Regions from separate parts of the Klebsiella sp. WP3-W18-ESBL-02 genome, predicted to be linked through region 1. Evidence: predicted binding sites of a transcription regulator. Region 1 holds the regulator's gene; the other holds the start of a gene.
What was found. The regulator PurR, encoded in region 1, represses purine synthesis genes. The targets are predictions, from matches to a motif close to CANGCAAACGTTTGCNTG.

Region 1 (10,358 bases):
TCCCCTTTCGTGCTCATCTGGCGAGATGGGGCAAAAAAAATTTGCATTAGACCAATCGGTCTATTACAGTGCCTGCTATGAGCAAATCCATTGAACATGATACCCGTGAACATATCCTGGCAACCGGCGAGCGTCTTTGCATGCACCGCGGTTTCACCGGGATGGGCCTGAGCGAACTCCTGAAGACGGCGGAAGTGCCGAAGGGATCGTTCTATCACTATTTTCGTTCAAAAGAAGCCTTTGGCGTGGCCATGCTGGAGCGGCATTTTGCTGATTATCACCAGCGCCTGACGCAGCATTTCACGCAAGGGGCCGGTAACTACCGTGACCGCTTGCTGAACTACTACCAGCACACGCTTGAACAGTTTTGCCAGCAAGGTTTGATTAGCGGTTGTCTGACCGTCAAGCTGTCTGCTGAGGTGTGCGATCTTTCTGAAGATATGCGTACCGCCATGAATAAAGGTGCTAGCCAGATTATGGTTCTGCTCGCGCAAGCGCTGGAAAACGGCCGCCGTGAAGGCTGCCTGACGTTCAGCGGTGAAGCCGCCATGACAGCCCAGGTGCTCTATTCACTGTGGCTGGGGGCGAACCTGCAGGCAAAAATTTCGCGCAGTTCTGCACCGCTGGAAAGCGCGCTGACGCACGTCAGAAATCTGATTGCTGCGCCGGAATAATCCCGGCGTTTTTATTTCGTAAATTGCTAGACGACCGGTCTACTTAGGAGTCACCATGTCACAAGAAAAACTGTTTACCCCACTGAAAGTGGGTGCGGTTACCGTCCCAAACCGCGTGTTTATGGCCCCGCTGACGCGCCTGCGTAGCATCGTGCCAGGCGACATTCCCACTCCGCTGATGGCCGAGTACTATCGCCAACGCGCCAGCGCAGGCTTGATTATCTCTGAAGCCACTCAGGTTTCCGCCCAGGCCAAAGGCTACCAGGGCGCGCCGGGTCTGCACAGCCCAGAGCAGATTGCCGCGTGGCAGAAAATTACCGCCGGCGTGCACGCTGAAAACGGCCGTATCGCCGTACAGCTGTGGCACACCGGGCGTATTTCACACAACAGCCTGCAGCCAAACGGTGAAGCGCCTGTTGCCCCTTCCGCGCTGAGCGCCGGTACCCGCACTTCGCTGCGTGATGAAAATGGTCACGCGATTCGCGTCGATACCTCTATGCCACGCGCGCTGGAAACCGCTGAAATTCCGGGGATCGTGAACGATTTCCGCCAGGCAATTGCCAACGCTCGTGAAGCCGGATTCGACCTGGTTGAGCTGCATTCTGCTCATGGCTACCTGCTGCACCAGTTCCTTTCTCCGTCTTCTAACCACCGTACCGATCAGTATGGCGGCAGCGTTGAAAACCGCGCGCGTCTGGTGCTGGAAGTGGTGGATGCCGGGATTAAAGAATGGGGTGCCGACCGCATCGGTATTCGCGTGTCGCCGATTGGTAGCTTCCAGAACGTCGACAACGGTCCGAACGAAGAAGCCGATGCGCTGTATCTGATAGAAGAACTGGGTAAACGCGGTATTGCCTATCTGCATATGTCCGAACCTGACTGGGCGGGTGGCGAGCCGTATAGCGATGCCTTCCGTGAGAAAGTACGCGCACGTTTCCATGGCCCCATCATTGGTGCGGGTGCCTATACGCCAGAAAAAGCCGAGGAGCTGATTGAAAAAGGGCTGATTGACGCCGTTGCTTTTGGCCGCGCTTATATTGCCAACCCGGATCTGGTCGCTCGCCTGCAGCACAAAGCCGAGCTGAACCCACAACGCCCGGAAAGCTTCTACGGCGGCGACGCGGAAGGCTACACCGATTACCCAACCCTGTGATCCTGCATTGATAGCGGCGGCCTTCCGCCGCTATACTAGTCAGATTATTCATAAGTAAGGACGAGGGATATCATGCGTTTACTGCATACCATGCTGCGCGTCGGCGACCTGCAACGCTCCATTGATTTTTACACCAAGGTGCTGGGCATGAAGCTGCTGCGCACCAGCGAAAACACCGAGTACAAATACTCGCTGGCCTTTGTGGGCTACGGTGACGAACGTGATGAAGCGGTGATCGAGCTGACCTATAACTGGGGCGTAGACAAATACGACCTGGGCAACGCATACGGTCATATCGCGCTGAGCGTTGATAACGCTGCCGAAGCCTGCGACCGTATTCGTCAGAACGGCGGCAACGTCACTCGTGAAGCCGGCCCGGTAAAAGGCGGCACCACGGTGATTGCGTTTGTTGAAGATCCGGACGGTTACAAAATCGAACTGATCGAAGAAAAAGATGCCGGCAAAGGTCTCGGCAACTGATTTTCTGCGGGTGCTTTTAGCACCCGTTTTTTCCCCCTGCCTTTCCAAGCCGCGGCAAAATTTGCCATAATGCGCGCTACTTTTTCTGAGTTAAGAGATTCTGATGTCCGACAATGCGCAACTTAATGGTCTATGCGACCGTTTTCGTGGGTTTTATCCCGTGGTGATTGATGTTGAAACCGCCGGATTCAATGCCAAAACGGATGCCCTGCTCGAAATAGCGGCAATTACGTTGAAAATGGATGAGCAAGGCTGGCTGATGCCGGACAACACGTTACATTTCCACGTTGAACCGTTTGAGGGAGCGAACCTCGAGCCGGAGGCGCTGGCGTTTAACGGGATCGATCCGAATAACCCGCTGCGTGGCGCGGTCAGCGAATACGATGCGTTGCACGCCATCTTCAAAATGGTACGCAAGGGTATTAAAGATAGCGACTGTAACCGCGCGATTATGGTGGCCCACAACGCGACGTTCGATCATAGCTTTATGATGGCTGCCGCCGAGCGTGCATCGCTGAAACGCAACCCTTTCCATCCATTCGTGACCTTCGACACCGCCGCGCTGAGCGGGCTGGCGTTGGGACAGACGGTTTTATCGAAAGCCTGCGCTGCGGCAGGTATGAATTTCGACAGCAGCCAGGCCCACTCTGCCCTGTACGATACCGAGCAGACCGCCATTCTGTTCTGCGAGATCGTCAACCGCTGGAAACGTCTGGGCGGCTGGCCGCTGCCCGTCGTTGCGGAATAACGCAAAAAAAAGCGACCTGACGGTCGCTTTTTTATTTCTGCATAGCACTCCCCGATGCCGCGCAACGCGCCATCGGGATTGAAGATTTATTCCGCTTTTGGCTCTTCCGCTTTATACTTCGCCGCGGTTTCTTTGATCAGCGGCTGCAGTTCGCCACGCTGATACATTTCAATGATGATATCGCAGCCGCCAACCAGCTCGCCGTCAACCCACAGCTGCGGGAAGGTCGGCCAGTTTGCATATTTTGGCAGTTCGGCACGGATGTCCGGATTCTGCAGGATATCAACATAAGCAAAGCGTTCGCCGCAGGCAGACAGCGCCTGAACGGCCTGCGCAGAGAAACCGCAGCTTGGCAGCTTCGGGGAGCCTTTCATGTACAGCAGGATCGGGTTCTCAGCGATCTGGCGCTGAATTTTTTCAATTGTTTCGCTCATTGTCTTGCTTCCTCAAACTTCTTTTTACGGCAGTAGTCCACCATTGTAACGTTTTGCGGCCTGAACAGAAAATAACATTTTATTCACGCCTTATTATTTTATCCTCTGCGCATTGAAGTTGCCTTATAAATATGTGTTTATCGGCAGCTGGATGAAAAACCTGCTCATTTTTTAGCTCAAGCTGTATCAAATGATGTTTTTTTTTGCACTTGCTAACGAAACAGCGTTTTGGGATGAAAAACACTATTAACATTTCGTGTTTTTATGGATTAGAATCGTTGGGTTTTGTAAACCATACCCAGGCAAGGATATTTAGCCTGCATACTCAGAGGGTTGTTCAGTGGCGCAGATAAAAAAATGGTCGATCACGCTCTGTGCATTGTTGTTTACATCGTTATCGTTCACGCCGTTGGCGCATGCAACAGGGCATGCCAAAACACCGACGGCGCAAAAATCACTTCCCGTTAAGGGCAGTGAACGCAAGAAAAAGAATACGGTCAGCAAATCAACCAGCAAGAAAAAAACCAGCACCGTCGCGAAGAACAAAACCGCACCCGCGGTCAGCAAAGCGAAAAAGGCCGCTACCCCTTCACGTAAAACGGTCGCCAGCAAAACCCGCAAAGCCAGCGCGGTAAAAACCGCCAGCGTCGTGACAACCTGCAAGGCGACCCGCAAAGGGCATAAAAAAACCTGTACCACCAGCAAAGTAGAAAGTCAGCCCACCACCATCGCCCAGGCGCATAAAGTTCGCGTGCAGAAAGCGCAAAAAACCGCCATGAACAAACTGATGGGCCAGTTGGGTAAACCCTACCGCTGGGGCGGCAACTCGCCGCGTACCGGTTTCGATTGCAGCGGTCTGGTTTACTATGCTTATAAAGATCTGGTGAATATCCGTATTCCACGTACCGCTAACGAAATGTACCACCTGCGCGATGCCCGCCCGGTTGACCGCAGCGAGCTGGAAAGCGGTGATTTAGTCTTCTTCCGGACCCAGGGTCGCGGCACTGCCGATCACGTCGGCGTGTATGTTGGTAACGGTAAATTTATCCAGTCGCCTCGCACCGGTCAGGACATCCGCATTACCTCGCTGAGCGAAGACTACTGGGTACGCCACTATGTCGGCGCCCGTCGCGTGGTAACCCCGAAGACGATTCGTTAATTACTTACCCCGTTTGTTAATAAACGGGGTAAGCTTATCTTTTATCTCACCTTTTAATTTGCTACTCTATCCCCACTCAATACAAGGTTATTGAGAGTAAAAATAATAAAAGGAGAGTAGCAATGTCGTTCGAATTACCTGCATTACCGTATGCCAAAGACGCCCTGGTTCCGCATATTTCTGTGGAAACGCTTGAGTATCATTATGGTAAACACCACCAGACTTACGTCACCAACCTGAACAACCTGATCAAAGGCACCGCCTTTGAGGGTAAAACGCTCGAAGAGATCGTACGCACCTCTGAAGGCGGCGTGTTCAATAACGCGGCTCAGGTCTGGAACCACACCTTCTACTGGAACTGCCTGGCGCCGAACGCCGGTGGCGAACCGACCGGTGCCGTTGCAGAAGCGATTAACAAATCCTTCGGCAGCTTCGCCGACTTCAAAGCCCAGTTTACCGATGCCGCAGTGAAAAACTTCGGCGCAGGCTGGACCTGGCTTGTGAAGAAAGCTGACGGTTCTCTGGCCATCGTATCCACGTCTAACGCCGGCACCCCGCTGACCACCGACGCGAAGCCGCTGTTGACCGTCGACGTGTGGGAACATGCTTACTATATTGACTACCGCAACGCCCGCCCTAACTACCTGGAGCACTTCTGGGCTCTGGTGAACTGGGCGTTCGTGGCTGAAAATCTGGCTGCGTAAGCACAAAAAACCCGGCGTTGCCATGCTTCGCCGGGTGATATGCCATCGCGCAGAAGGCTTGCCTTCTGCGTTTTTTTTACTCGCTGACCAGCGCCTGCGCACCACGGCGACGGCCGCTGAAGAACACGACCGCCAGCGCCAGCGCAGCAACGATCGCCCCCATCACCGGTACAAAGCTGTAGCCCAGCCCGCCCGATATAACCGCACCGCCGGCCACGGCCCCCAGCGCATTACCGAGGTTAAACGCGCCAATATTCACCGACGACGAAAGCCCCGGCGCTTCGTGTGCTACCCGCATCACGCGCATCTGTAGCGGCGGCACCACGGCAAACGTTGCCGCGCCCCACACCACCATGCTAAACGCCGCCCCCACCTGGCTCTGCGCCAGCCAGGGAATGGCCAGCATAATGGCCATCAGCAGCAGCAAGAAACCTTTGAGCGTACCGCTAACCGAGCGGTCAGCAAATTTGCCGCCAAGGAAGTTGCCAATAGAGAAGCCAACGCCAATCAATACCAGCATCAACGTAATAAATCCCGGCGTGGCGTGCGTCAGGGTCCGCAATACCGGCGAAATGTAGGTATAAAGCGTAAACATCGCACCAGCGCCGAGCACGGTGGTCAGTAAGGCAGAAAGTACCTGTGGGCGCACCAGTACCGCCAGCTCACGCTTAACGTCCGGTTTTTCCCCTGCCCCACCCTTCGGCAGCGACAGCCACAGCCCCGCCATGGCGACAATCCCAAGGCCAGCGGTCGCCAGGAACGACATGCGCCAGCCAATGGTTTCACCCAGCCAGGTCGCCGCCGGAACGCCGCCGATATTGGCAATTGTCAGGCCCATAAACATGGTCGCTACCGCGCTCGCCTGCTTATGCTTCGGCACAACGCTCGCGGCAACCACCGACCCCAGACCAAAGAACGCGCCGTGGTTGAGGCTGGTAATAATGCGCGACAGCATCAGCGTGGTGTAGTCAGGCGAGATAGCCGACAGCACGTTACCAAGGGTAAAAATCGCCATCAGGAAAATCAGCGCATTGCGCCGCGCGCGATGAGACAACAGCAGCGTCATCAGCGGGGCCCCGACCATCACGCCCACGGCGTAGGCGCTGATCAACATTCCAGCGGCGGGAATAGAGACGTCAACGCCCTTCGCAATGACCGGCAGCAGCCCCATGGGCGAAAATTCGGTGGTCCCTATGCCAAAGGCGCCAATCGCCAGGGCAAGCAGGGGATAATTGACTTTCATGCAAAAACTCCGGTTGGCCGCGCACAGCTGGCGGCATGACAACATAGGGCAAAAGCATGACATCAATCACAGAAAATCAGAAGTGTACAAAACAGCAAAAGATTATTGCTAATTTGATAACAATTGACGGGAGGGAGCGAACTCCCTCACCGGAGGAATTAATGCAATACGGCGGTCAGTGCAGCGGCAACAATGAGCGCAAGCGTAATAATGGTAGTGGTGAGCGACAGCTTAAGTTCGGTACTCATCAATTTTTCTCCTTTTTATTGCCACAGTGAAACTGAGCTTACTCATTTTTGCACAGATAATCGTAAAAATCTTCACAGATTTAGCAGGATGTTGTTTTTTGCTCTTCCACTTTGCGTCGGGATACGTCAAAATTCGACGCTTATTTATAAGCGTACCGGCCATTGACCCCCTCCTGTCGTCCTGTATCGTTTTCCCGGCGAATCGCAATTCACAAAATTGCGTCAGGGTGTGTGAAGGCAAACGTTTTCCTTTCGATTTTTTCAGGGGCAGGCCAGGGTCTGGAGTGAGATGGAATGGCAACAATTAAAGATGTAGCGAAGCGCGCAAACGTTTCCACTACAACCGTATCACATGTAATTAACAAAACGCGTTTTGTCGCCGAAGAGACGCGTGAAGCGGTCTGGGCGGCGATTAAAGAACTGCACTACTCGCCGAGCGCCGTTGCCCGCAGCCTGAAGGTCAACCACACCAAATCCATTGGTTTGCTGGCCACCAGCAGTGAAGCAGCCTATTTTGCCGAAATTATTGAGGCCGTAGAGAAAAACTGCTTCCAGAAAGGGTATACCCTGATCCTCGGCAACGCGTGGAACAATCTTGAGAAGCAGCGCGCGTACCTGTCAATGATGGCGCAAAAGCGCGTCGACGGTCTGCTGGTCATGTGCTCAGAATACCCGGAGTCACTGCTCTCCATGCTGGAAGAGTATCGTCACATTCCAATGGTGGTGATGGACTGGGGCGAAGCCAAAGCCGATTTTACCGACTCGGTTATCGATAACGCCTTCGAAGGCGGTTATATGGCGGGCCGCTATCTGATCGAACGCGGCCATCGCGATATCGGCGTGATCCCGGGCCCGCTGGAGCGCAATACCGGCGCAGGCCGTCTGGCAGGCTTTATGAAAGCGATGGAAGAAGCGCAGATTAACGTACCGGCAAACTGGATTGTTCAGGGCGACTTTGAACCAGAATCCGGCTACCGGGCGATGCAGCAGATTCTGTCCCAGCACCCGCGCCCAACCGCCATCTTCTGCGGCGGCGATATTATGGCCATGGGCGCACTGTGTGCCGCCGATGAAATGGGGCTGCGCGTGCCGCAGGATATTTCGCTGATCGGGTATGATAACGTGCGTAACTCACGTTTCTTCACCCCCGCGCTGACCACTATCCATCAGCCGAAGGACTCGCTTGGCGAAACGGCCTTTAACATGCTGATGGATCGCATCGTCAGCAAGCGCGAAGAGTCACAGTCAATTGAGGTGCACCCGCGCCTGATTGAGCGTCGTTCTGTGGCCGACGGTCCATATCGCGACTACCGCCGTTAATCGCGTTCTGCGAGCGCCCTATACGGGCGTTCGCAGCCACTCCTCGTTCAGCGTCTCACTATCCCCCAGATACTCCAGCAGCCAGCTTAATGCCGGTGACGCTTCACTTTGCTGCCACGTGAGGCAACAGGCGGCATCCGGGAACGGGTTCTCCAGCGTCAGTGCGACCCACTCTCCGCTCTCCAGCCATGGCTGAGCCAGATGCCCCGGCACCATCGCCGCACATAAGCCGGCGGAAATACAGGTTTCTGACGACGCCCAATCCGGCACCACCACGCGTTTTTGGTTATCCAGCAGCCAGGTCGTACGCTTAGGCAGCGAACGTGAGGTATCCTCGCGCACCAGTGACGGCCAGTTGCGCAGTACATCATCGCTGAGCGGCCCATCCAGACGCGCCAGCGGATGTGCGCTGGACACCACGCAGTGCCAGTTGAGCATTCCCATATCCCTAAAAGCAAAGCGCCCCCCGACCGGAATCGCCTGCGTGGCGCCAATCGCCAGCTCGACGCGGCCGTCCGCCAGCGCATCCCATACGCCGTTAAAGACTTCCTGGTAAACAATCAGCTCAACGTCGCTAAAGTGACGGTAAAAATCGACGATCAGCTGGCGCGTACGCTGTGGCTTAACAATATTATCAACGGCAATCGCCAACTGGCCACGCCAGCCGTTGGCAATCTGCTGGCACTGCTGGCGGGTGATCTGCATTTTTTTGATAACAGACCGCCCTTCTTTCAGGAACCATGCCCCGGCAGGCGTTAATTCCACGTCGCGATGACGGCGTTCAAACAGCGGTACAGCCAGCCACTCTTCCAGCTGTCGTACCGTATAGCTTACCGCAGAAGGCACACGATGCAGTTCCTGCGCGGCGGCGCTAAAGCTACCGTTACGCGCTACCGCATCAACGACTTCAAGAGAATATTCAGACCACATTTTCTGCCTGCAAAAAATTTGAATCCATGGCTCAAATATTAGCGTTTCACAACCCTGAATGCACTCTCTACACTCGGCGGCAAGGTTAATATCAGATAATAAAGGGCAATTTATGCAACCTGGGAAAGGATTTTTAGTCTGGCTCGCGGGGCTGAGCGTGCTGGGTTTTCTGGCCACCGACATGTACCTGCCTGCTTTTGCTGCCATTCAGCAAGACCTGCAAACGCCGGCCTCGGCGGTCAGCGCCAGCCTGAGTTTGTTCCTGGCCGGCTTCGCCGTCGCGCAGCTGCTGTGGGGGCCGCTGTCTGACCGCTATGGCCGCAAACCCATTCTGCTGGCGGGCTTAACCATTTTCGCCGTGGGCTGTCTGGGGATGCTGTGGGTCCGTGACGGCACTACCCTGCTGGTGCTGCGCTTTGTGCAGGCGGTCGGTGTATGCGCCGCAGCCGTTACCTGGCAGGCAATGGTCACCGACTACTATCCGGCCCAGCGTACTAACCGCATTTTCGCAACCATCATGCCGCTCGTCGGGCTGTCACCCGCGCTGGCACCGCTGCTTGGCAGCTGGCTCCTGGTCCACTTTGACTGGCAGGCCATCTTTGCGACGCTGTTTATTATCACGCTGGTGCTGATGCTGCCGGCTTTTCGTCTCAAGCCCGCGCACAAAAAGCACGCCGTCAACGGAGAAAAGCTGACGTTTATGCGCCTGCTGCGCAGTAAAGACTATCGCGGTAACGTACTTATCTACGCCGCCTGCTCCGCCAGCTTCTTTGCCTGGTTGACCGGCTCGCCGTTTATCCTGCACGAAATGGGCTATAGCCCGACCGTCATTGGCCTGAGCTATGTGCCGCAGACAATCGCGTTCCTGATTGGTGGCTACGGTTGTCGCGCCGCACTGCAAAAATGGCAGGGTTCACAGCTGCTGCCATGGCTGCTTGTCGGGTTCGCACTGAGCGTCGTGGGAACCTGGGCCGTCGGCCTGGCCCGGGATGTGTCGCTGAGCGCACTGCTGATTCCGTTCTGCGTGATGGCCACCGCTAACGGCGCTATCTATCCGATCGTCGTGGCACAGGCGCTGAAGCCGTTCCCACAGGCCACCGGTCGCGCGGCGGCGTTGCAAAATACGCTTCAGCTCGGTCTGTGCTTCCTGGCCAGCCTGGCGGTATCGACACTGATTGCGACTCCGCTGCTTACCACTACCAGCGTGATGCTGGTAACCGTAGTGCTGGCCGGTATCGGTTACGGCATGCAGCGCGCCGCCCGTC
Region 2 (10,358 bases), 2.0 Mb from region 1:
TGGCTGATGCGTAGCGCCAGGTCGACGCCATCGTCAATCAAATCCATATACCGGTCTTCCAGCCGCAGACAAACGTCCACCTGTGGAAAGCGCGTAAAAAATTCGGCCATGAGCGGATGGATAACAAAACGCCCCACCGCTTTGGGCACGCTGAGCGTGAGTTTCCCCTGCGCGATCTGCTGCTGGCTGCTGCCGGAGTCGAGTGCCAATTGTGCGGCGTTCAGCATCTCCTGTGCGTGCTCATACACCATTTTTCCTGTTTCACTCAGCGCCAGTTTGCGGGTGGTGCGGTGTAGCAGTTTGCTGCCGAGCGCGCGTTCAAGACGGGTAACGCTGCGGCTAATAGCCGAAGGCGTCGCGCCCGACGTTTTGGCGGCAGCAGAGAAGCTACCGTGGTCAACGATCAGCACGAAGGTGGCCAGATCGGGAAGCAGGTTTGGATTCATTTGTGCATACCAGGCAAAGATGCATTGAATGAGAGCGGGATTATCACCGTTGGTAAAGTGAATATACTCTGCTCATCAAGAGGAGAACAACCATGACCGAACGACTTTATTACACCCGCGATGATACTCAAGCGCCGGCATGCGTGCTGCGCTGCATGCCAGAAGCCGACGGCCGCTACGCCGTCGAGCTGGACCGTACGCTGTTCCATCCGCAGGGCGGCGGGCAGCCAGCGGACGCAGGCTGGATTGATGAGACGCCGGTGGAAGGCGTTGTCGCACGCGGCGACAGCGTGGCGCATATCGTATCGCAGCCGTTGCCGCTGGGGCCGGTCACTCTTCGTGTGGATGCCTCCGTCCGCCAGCAGCACGCGCGACTGCACTCCGCCGGACATCTGATTGGCCTGGCCGGAGAGCGCTGCGGCTGGCAGCCGGTGAAGGCACACCACTGGCCTGGTGAAGGACGGATCACGTTTGTGCCTGCGGCACAAAGCGCGCTGCCTGAGGCCCAGGCGCTGCTGGCGATAATCAGCGCATGGCAGTTGGCCGATCTCCCGCGCAAGGTCAGCGTAGAGGGAGAATTACGCCGGGTCGGTTTTGGCGATCTTCCCGCCTATCCTTGCGGAGGGACGCACGTTGCGCGGCTATCCGATATTGGTGAGGTAAAGATTAGCGATGTGAAAATGAAAAAAGGGCAGATGCTCGTTCACTACACGTTACTGCCCTGAAAAGTAATCACGCTAATCGATTGGTTTACGATGGCTTTGGCGTCATTTCCCCAGGCTTACGCATCATTCTGAGTGCGTTTGACTTCTTTCCTGCATCGCGGCAATGATTCATCCTGTGGGATGAATCATGTCTTTTACTGATATTCCTCTCTGTTTATCATTAAATTCTAATTATCGGCGTTTTCGGCTGGCGACCCTGTTGTGCGCTGGTTACTCTGAAAACGATTTACGCAATTTTAACAAAAGAGAATAGCTATGCATGATGCACAAATCCGCGTCGCCATTGCCGGCGCCGGTGGCCGCATGGGACGGCAGTTAATCCAGGCCGCGATGGCGATGGAAGGGGTACAACTGGGTGCGGCGCTGGAGCGTGAAGGCTCCAGCTTACTGGGCAGCGATGCCGGTGAACTGGCGGGGGCAGGGAAAGCAGGCGTCACCGTTCAGAGCAGCCTGGAAGCGGTAAAAGATGATTTTGACGTGTTTATCGACTTTACCCGTCCGGAAGGCACGTTGACGCATCTGGCTTTCTGCCGCCAGCATGGGAAGGGGATGGTGATTGGCACCACCGGGTTTGATGATGCCGGTAAACAGGCCATTCGTGATGCCTCTCAGGACATTGCTATCGTATTTGCCGCTAACTTCAGCGTTGGCGTCAACGTGATGCTGAAGCTGCTGGAGAAAGCGGCGAAGGTGATGGGCGACTATACCGATATCGAAATTATTGAAGCGCACCACCGCCACAAAGTGGATGCGCCATCAGGTACGGCACTGGCGATGGGTGAAGCGATCGCCGGGGCGCTGGATAAAGATCTGAAAGACTGCGCGGTCTACTCGCGTGAAGGTTATACCGGAGAACGCGTACCGGGCACGATTGGTTTTGCTACCGTCCGTGCGGGTGACATTGTCGGTGAACATACCGCGATGTTCGCCGATATTGGTGAACGCGTGGAGATTACGCATAAGGCTTCCAGCCGCATGACGTTTGCTAACGGTGCGGTAAGAACGGCTCTTTGGCTTAAATCAAAGAAAAATGGTCTTTTTGATATGCGTGATGTGTTGAATTTGAATGAACTATAAGTATTTATTACCCATCGTGATGTGGTTATTGTAGTCATAATTGCTTGATTACACAGGGCAATATTTTATTGCCCTTTATTTTATCTTTAATTTTATGATTTTACATTGAGATACCTGTTTTTATAGGTTATCTATCATAAATGTGTTGGTTAAATGTAAATTTTGACCATCTGGTCTACTTTTTTGCGCTCTTCTTCATGATTTAACAATCTTCCTGCTCCACAAGCGTTTTCTCCTCTTAGTTAGTTGATCATTTTGATGCCTGGAGGCGGCTTAGTTATCCAGTGGCGCAAAATAATAATAAAAATTGTCCTTTAAGGTAGACATTTGCCGAGGCTGTCACTAGAATGCCGCCGTTTGCCAGAAATTCATCGGTAAGCAGATTTGCATTGATTTGTGCCATTGTTATGAATTAATATGCAAATAAAGCGAGTAAATATTCTCTGGAGGGTGTTTTGATTAAGTCAGCGCTATTGGTTCTGGAAGACGGAACCCAGTTTTACGGTCGGGCCATAGGGGCAACGGGTTCGGCGGTTGGGGAAGTCGTTTTCAATACTTCAATGACCGGTTATCAAGAAATCCTCACTGATCCTTCCTATTCTCGCCAAATCGTCACCCTTACTTATCCCCATATCGGTAATGTCGGCACCAACGCCGCCGATGAAGAGTCCTCTCAGGTTCACGCTCAGGGTCTGGTTATTCGCGACCTGCCGCTGATTGCCAGCAACTACCGCAACACCGAAGACCTCTCTTCTTACCTCAAACGCCATAACATCGTGGCGATTGCCGATATCGATACGCGTAAGCTGACGCGACTGCTGCGCGAGAAGGGCGCTCAGAACGGCTGCATCATCGCGGGTGACCACCTCGATGCCGCGCTGGCGCTGGAAAACGCCAAAGCGTTCCCGGGCCTCAACGGTATGGACCTGGCAAAAGAAGTGACCACGGCTGAATCCTACAGCTGGACGCAGGGTAGCTGGACGCTGGCGGGTGACCTGCCGGAAGCCAGGTCCGAAGAAGAGCTGCCGTTCCACGTCGTTGCCTACGATTTTGGCGCGAAGCGCAACATCCTGCGTATGCTGGTTGACCGCGGCTGCCGCCTGACGGTGGTGCCGGCGAAAACCTCCGCTGAAGAAGTGCTGGCGATGAATCCAGACGGCGTGTTCCTGTCTAACGGCCCTGGCGACCCGGCACCGTGCGACTACGCCATCGACGCGATTGAAAAATTCCTCCAGACCAACGTTCCGGTGTTTGGCATCTGCCTCGGCCATCAGCTGCTGGCGCTGGCGAGCGGTGCGAAGACTATCAAAATGAAGTTTGGTCACCACGGTGGTAACCACCCGGTGAAAGACCTGGATAAGAACGTGGTGATGATCACCGCGCAGAACCACGGCTTTGCGGTTGATGAAGACTCGTTGCCAGCCAACCTGCGCGTGACCCACAAATCTCTGTTCGACGGTACCCTGCAGGGGATTCACCGTACCGATAAACCGGCGTTCAGCTTCCAGGGCCACCCAGAGGCGAGCCCAGGCCCGCACGATGCGGCACCGCTGTTCGACCACTTTATCGAGCTTATTGAGCAATACCGTCAGTCCGCGAAATAATCAGGAGTAATAAGAGCCATGCCAAAACGTACAGACATAAAAAGTATCCTGATTCTGGGCGCGGGCCCGATTGTTATCGGTCAGGCGTGTGAGTTTGACTACTCCGGTGCCCAGGCGTGTAAAGCGCTGCGCGAAGAGGGCTACCGCGTCATTCTGGTGAACTCCAACCCGGCCACCATCATGACCGACCCGGAAATGGCCGATGCCACCTACATCGAGCCGATTCACTGGGAAGTGGTGCGTAAAATCATCGAAAAAGAGCGCCCGGATGCGGTGCTGCCGACCATGGGCGGCCAGACCGCGCTGAACTGTGCGCTGGAGCTGGAGCGTCAGGGCGTGCTGGAAGAGTTCGGCGTGACCATGATTGGTGCTACCGCTGATGCGATTGATAAAGCAGAAGACCGTCGCCGTTTCGACGTCGCGATGAAGAAAATCGGCCTCGACACCGCGCGTTCCGGTATCGCGCACACCATGGAAGAGGCGCTGGCGGTTGCCGCTGACGTCGGCTTCCCATGCATCATCCGTCCAAGCTTCACCATGGGCGGCACCGGTGGCGGTATCGCCTACAACCGCGAAGAGTTCGAAGAAATCTGTGAACGCGGTCTGGATCTCTCGCCAACCAACGAGCTGCTGATTGATGAATCGCTGATCGGCTGGAAAGAGTACGAGATGGAAGTGGTGCGTGATAAAAACGACAACTGCATCATCGTCTGCTCTATCGAAAACTTCGATGCGATGGGCATCCACACCGGTGACTCCATCACCGTGGCGCCAGCGCAGACCCTGACCGACAAAGAATACCAAATCATGCGTAACGCCTCGATGGCGGTACTGCGTGAAATCGGCGTAGAAACCGGCGGTTCTAACGTGCAGTTCTCGGTGAACCCGAAAGACGGTCGCCTGATTGTTATCGAAATGAACCCGCGCGTATCCCGCTCCTCGGCGCTGGCCTCGAAAGCGACCGGCTTCCCGATTGCTAAAGTGGCTGCCAAGCTGGCAGTGGGTTACACCCTCGATGAACTGATGAACGACATCACCGGCGGCCGTACCCCGGCTTCCTTCGAGCCGTCCATCGACTACGTTGTGACGAAGATTCCACGCTTCAACTTCGAGAAATTCGTTGGCGCTAACGACCGTCTGACCACGCAGATGAAATCTGTCGGTGAAGTGATGGCGATTGGCCGCACGCAGCAGGAATCCCTGCAGAAAGCGCTGCGCGGTCTGGAAGTGGGCGCGACCGGCTTCGACCCGAAAGTGAGCCTCGATGACCCTGAAGCGCTGACCAAAATCCGCCGCGAACTGAAAGACGCAGGCGCTGAGCGTATCTGGTACATCGCCGATGCCTTCCGCGCGGGCCTCTCTGTCGATGGCGTGTTTAACCTGACCAACATCGACCGCTGGTTCCTGGTACAGATTGAAGAGCTGGTGCGTCTGGAAGAGAAAGTGGCGGAAGTGGGTATCAACGGCCTCGACGCTGACTTCCTGTTCCACCTGAAACGCAAAGGCTTTGCCGATGCGCGTCTGGCAAAACTGGCGGGCGTCCGCGAAGCGGAAATCCGCAAGCTGCGTGACCAGTACAACCTGCACCCGGTCTACAAGCGTGTGGACACCTGTGCGGCGGAATTTGCTACCGACACCGCTTACATGTACTCCACCTATGAAGAAGAGTGCGAGTCCAATCCTTCCGTAGACCGCGATAAAATCATGGTCCTCGGCGGCGGCCCGAACCGTATCGGTCAGGGTATCGAATTTGACTACTGCTGCGTACACGCCTCGCTGGCGCTGCGTGAAGACGGTTACGAGACCATCATGGTCAACTGTAACCCGGAAACCGTCTCTACCGACTATGACACTTCCGACCGCCTGTACTTCGAGCCGGTAACCCTGGAAGACGTGCTGGAAATCGTGCGCATCGAGAAGCCGAAGGGCGTTATCGTACAGTACGGCGGCCAGACCCCGCTGAAGCTGGCGCGTGAACTGGAAGCCGCAGGCGTACCGGTGATCGGCACCAGCCCGGATGCTATCGACCGCGCAGAAGACCGTGAGCGCTTCCAGCATGCGGTTGACCGTCTGAAGCTGAAACAGCCAGCCAACGCCACCGTGACCGCGATTGAACAAGCGGTTGAGAAGGCAAAAGAGATTGGCTACCCGCTGGTGGTGCGTCCGTCCTACGTTCTCGGCGGCCGTGCGATGGAAATCGTCTACGACGAAGCTGACCTTAAGCGCTACTTCCAGACCGCCGTCAGCGTTTCCAACGACGCGCCGGTGCTGCTGGACCGCTTCCTGGACGATGCGATTGAAGTCGACGTCGACGCCATCTGCGACGGCGAAATGGTGCTGATTGGCGGCATCATGGAGCACATCGAGCAGGCTGGCGTTCACTCCGGTGACTCCGCGTGTTCCCTGCCAGCCTACACGCTGAGCCAGGAAATTCAGAACGTGATGCGTGAGCAGGTGCAGAAGCTGGCCTTCGAGCTGCAGGTTCGCGGCCTGATGAACGTGCAGTTCGCGGTGAAAGACAACGAAGTCTACCTGATTGAAGTCAACCCGCGTGCGGCGCGTACCGTACCGTTCGTCTCCAAAGCGACCGGCGTACCGCTGGCGAAAGTGGCGGCGCGCGTGATGGCAGGGAAAACCCTGAAGCAGCAGGGCGTGACCGAAGAAATCATCCCACCGTACTACTCGGTGAAAGAAGTGGTGCTGCCGTTCAACAAATTCCCAGGCGTTGACCCACTGTTAGGGCCAGAAATGCGCTCTACCGGGGAAGTGATGGGCGTAGGCCGTACCTTCGCGGAAGCGTTCGCTAAGGCTCAACTCGGCAGTAACTCCACCATGAAGAAACAGGGCCGTGCGCTGCTCTCCGTTCGCGAAGGCGACAAAGAGCGCGTGGTTGACCTGGCCGCTAAGCTGCTGAAACAGGGCTTCGAGCTGGATGCAACCCACGGTACCGCGATTGTACTGGGTGAAGCGGGTATCAACCCGCGCCTGGTGAACAAGGTGCATGAAGGTCGTCCGCACATTCAGGACCGTATCAAGAATGGCGAATACACCTACATCATCAACACCACCGCAGGTCGTCAGGCGATTGAAGACTCCAAGCTGATTCGCCGCAGCGCGCTGCAGTACAAGGTGCATTACGACACTACCCTGAACGGCGGCTTCGCGACGGCAATGGCGCTGAATGCGGACGCTAAAGACAAAGTCACTTCCGTACAGGAAATGCACGCGCAGATTAAAAAATAAGTGCGAGCAATAAAATAAAACGCCGGGCAGATGCCCGGCGTTTTTGTTTTTATATCCTGGTTACTGTTCCGTTGCTGGCATCGCCGCGGTGGTCTGCTGCGACTTACTGGCCTGCTCTTCGCGGAATTTCAGGTTATCCCAGATGCGGAAGAACGGGTAATACATCACCAGCGAAATCCCGAGGTTGACGATTTGCAGCACCGAACCGGAGATATGCCCGCCGGTCGCCAGGTATCCACTGACCACAATCGGCGTCGTGAACGGTAGCGCAATTCCGGCCGGTTTGGCCACTAAACCGGTGGTCATCGCCACGTAGGAGACAATCACCAGCACCACCGGCGTCAGGATAAACGGCACCACCAGGTACGGGTTCATCACAATCGGAATACCGAATACCATCGGCTCGCTGATGTTAAACAGGCTGCCCGGTGCGGCAATTTTACCGAGCTGCTTCATCTGCACGCTGCGGCTGCGCAGGATCATAAAGATAACCAGCCCTAACAGCGCCCCGGTACCACCCGGCGCAATCCACAGGTCGTAGAACTGCTGGGTGATAATGTGGGGAATTGGCAGGCCGTTCTGGAACGCTTCCAGGTTTTCGGACATGTTGCTGAGCCAGACCGGGCGGATAAACACCAGCACGATGGTGTCGCCGTGCAGGCCGAGCATCCACAGAATGCCAATCAGCAGCACTGAAATAATCATCCCCGGCAGCGAGCCGCCGACGTGGCTCATCGGAATACCGACCAGCTCGGTAATCATGGTGTTGATATCGCCAAACGGCGTTGCTTCTACCAGCAGACGCAGCGCCAGCACCACCGCCAGCACGCAGAATCCTGGGATCAGCGCGAGGAAGGATTTTGCCACCGCCGGTGGAACGCCTTCCGGCATGCGAATGACCAGGTTGCGGTCGTTAACGAAGCGGTAGATTTCCGTTGAGAGCAGGGCAATCAGGATAGCCACGAACAACCCCTGGCTGCCAATCTGGCCCATCGGCATCACGCCTTTCACCAGCTGCGCCACATCGCTGCCCGCAGGGGTAAACATGATGTGCTGCGGAATGGTCATCACGAAGGCCACCAGAGAGACGGCCCCGGCGGTCAGCGGGTCGAGGGTGCGGTACTTCTCTGCCAGGCGGTAGGCGATACCGAAGCTGGAGATCAGCGCCATGATGTCGTAGGTCGCTTTCACCGGATAGAGCACTTTTTCCTGCCACATTGGGCCGAAAAGCTCGGTCATCAGCGTGCCGTAACCCGGCACTGGCAGATAGGCGAAGATCAGGAAAAACGAGCCTATCAGCATAAACGGCATGTTCAGGATGATCCCGTCACGCACCGAAAGCACATGTTTTTGTCCGGCGATTTTGAGCGCGGTCGGTAAAACGTATTTATCTATTATCGACTTATTCACAGACACCCCCTGCCCGGCGCAGACGTTGCCGACCGGGCTATTGTTGTATTTATTGTTGGCTAAACTGCGGCAGCCACGCTTTATTGATGGTGAGTACTTCATCGACCAGCGCCGATGCCAGATTCACATCGGCGACCAGCGGGTTGGCGACCAGCGCCAGCAGCGCTTTTTGCTTATCGCCATATACGGCGGCATCAATGGTCAGACGCTCAAAATCCTTCACCTGCAGGGTCAGGCCGTTCATCAGCGGCGGCAGTTTGCCAAAGGCCAGCGGATGCGCGCCCAGCGCATCAATCAGGCAGTTGGTTTCTATCACCGCGTCGTCCGGCAGTCCTTGAATGGCACCGTTGTTGGCGGTGTTCACCACCATCTCAATGCCAAGATTGTTGTGCAGTGCGTTAATAAGCTGTACCGCCACTTCGGAGTAGAACGAACCGCCGCGCTGACTCAGCTCCTCTGGTTTCTTGTCCAGATGCGGGTCGGCGTACAGTTCGAACAGCGACGCTTCGACCTTCATCACCTGCTCGGCGCGGGTGCCTTTGCTGTCGGCATCCGCCAGCTCGTCTTCCAGCATGGTGCGAGTCTGCCAGAAATAGCGGTGATACGGGCAGGGAATGGCGCGCAGCGCACGCAGTAGCTCCGGTGGCCACGGAATGGCCTTGATGTTGTTCATCGACAGCTGCTCGCCGTCGCATAGCATTTCGATAACCTCGTCGGTCGCATCGCGACCCGCGGCCAGCACCTGATGCACCCAAACCATATGATTCAGGCCGGCAAAGCGCAGCGAGACGTCGTCGTAAGGCAGCTTCAGCATGTCGGCAATCATGTGATGCATAGTGACCGGCACGTTGCACAGGCCGATAATCTTCGCTTTGCTGTGGCGTGACACCGCTTCCGTCACAATGCCCGCCGGATTGGTGAAGTTGATGATCCATGCATTCGGCGCCAGGCGTTCAACGCGTCTGGCGATATCCAGCATCACGGGAATCGTGCGCAGCGCTTTGGCGAAGCCACCCACGCCGGTGGTTTCCTGGCCCAGCAGCCTGTGACTTAAGCCCAGACGCTCATCGGCGGCGCGGGCCGGTAGCTGGCCTACGCGCAGTTGGGTGAGCACGAAGCTTGAGCCGGTAATCGCTTCATCGGCATCGAAGTGAACCGATACCTTCACCGACTCCAGACCGTTGCGGTCGAGCATGCGGCGGGAGAGGGCGGCGATAATCTCGACCTTTTCTCGACCCGCTTCGACATCAACCAGCGCCAGCTCCGCCATTGGCAGGGAAGCATGACGCGCTATTAATCCTTCAACCAGTTCCGGGGTGTAGCTGCTGCCCCCGCCAATCACGGTAATTTTCATTGTTCTCTCCGAGGCCTCAGGCCATCAGTTGGATCGCTTTATCGAGCACGCGATCGCCGCGCATGGTGCCGTAATCCATCATGTCGATCACCTCGACCGGCTTGCCCAATGGCGCAGACAGTTCACGCAGGCGAGAGAGTTCGAACTGCACCTGCGGGCCGAGCAGCACCACGTCGGCCTGCGGCAGCATGCTTTCGATTTCGGCAACCGGATAAGCGTTGATCTCGACCGCCAGCGCCCGTTTTTCGGCTTCGGCGCGCATCTTTTGCACCAGCATGCTGGTGGACATCCCGGCGGCGCAGCACAACATGATCTTTTTCATGACAATTTTCCCTCACTTGAAAACATATTTCACACATTAGCCGTTTTACGTAGCATGTATGAAAATTATTTTCATGAGTGTGATCGGCGTTAAAATATTGCTTTACGGGATGTTATCCGCGATAAAGTGTGATCAAGGTAAGCAAAACGAATATTTGTTACTCATATACCGAAGACG

Region 2: carA (glutamine-hydrolyzing carbamoyl-phosphate synthase small subunit) is a predicted target of PurR. The motif match lies at 2,595-2,612, and genes of this name have one in related genera.

The regions. Positions count from the first base shown of each region.
Region 1 is NZ_AP021972.1:2,352,987-2,363,344, reverse strand. It holds gene H7R56_RS11180 (TetR/AcrR family transcriptional regulator) at 78-674, shown strand; gene H7R56_RS11175 (alkene reductase) at 730-1,827, shown strand; gene gloA (lactoylglutathione lyase) at 1,900-2,307, shown strand; gene rnt (ribonuclease T) at 2,411-3,055, shown strand; gene grxD (monothiol glutaredoxin 4) at 3,142-3,489, opposite strand; gene H7R56_RS11155 (C40 family peptidase) at 3,830-4,648, shown strand; gene sodB (superoxide dismutase [Fe]) at 4,771-5,352, shown strand; gene H7R56_RS11145 (MFS transporter) at 5,429-6,595, opposite strand; gene H7R56_RS11140 (cytochrome bd-I oxidase subunit CydH) at 6,754-6,843, opposite strand; gene purR (HTH-type transcriptional repressor PurR) at 7,138-8,163, shown strand; gene punR (DNA-binding transcriptional activator PunR) at 8,182-9,093, opposite strand; gene punC (purine nucleoside transporter PunC) at 9,206-10,358, shown strand, end outside.
Region 2 is NZ_AP021972.1:4,305,488-4,315,845, reverse strand. It holds gene H7R56_RS20810 (LysR family transcriptional regulator) at 1-446, opposite strand, end outside; gene H7R56_RS20805 (alanyl-tRNA editing protein) at 539-1,171, shown strand; gene dapB (4-hydroxy-tetrahydrodipicolinate reductase) at 1,427-2,248, shown strand; gene carA (glutamine-hydrolyzing carbamoyl-phosphate synthase small subunit) at 2,704-3,852, shown strand; gene carB (carbamoyl-phosphate synthase large subunit) at 3,871-7,095, shown strand; gene celB (PTS cellobiose transporter subunit IIC) at 7,156-8,505, opposite strand; gene H7R56_RS20780 (6-phospho-beta-glucosidase) at 8,555-9,859, opposite strand; gene H7R56_RS20775 (PTS sugar transporter subunit IIB) at 9,876-10,181, opposite strand.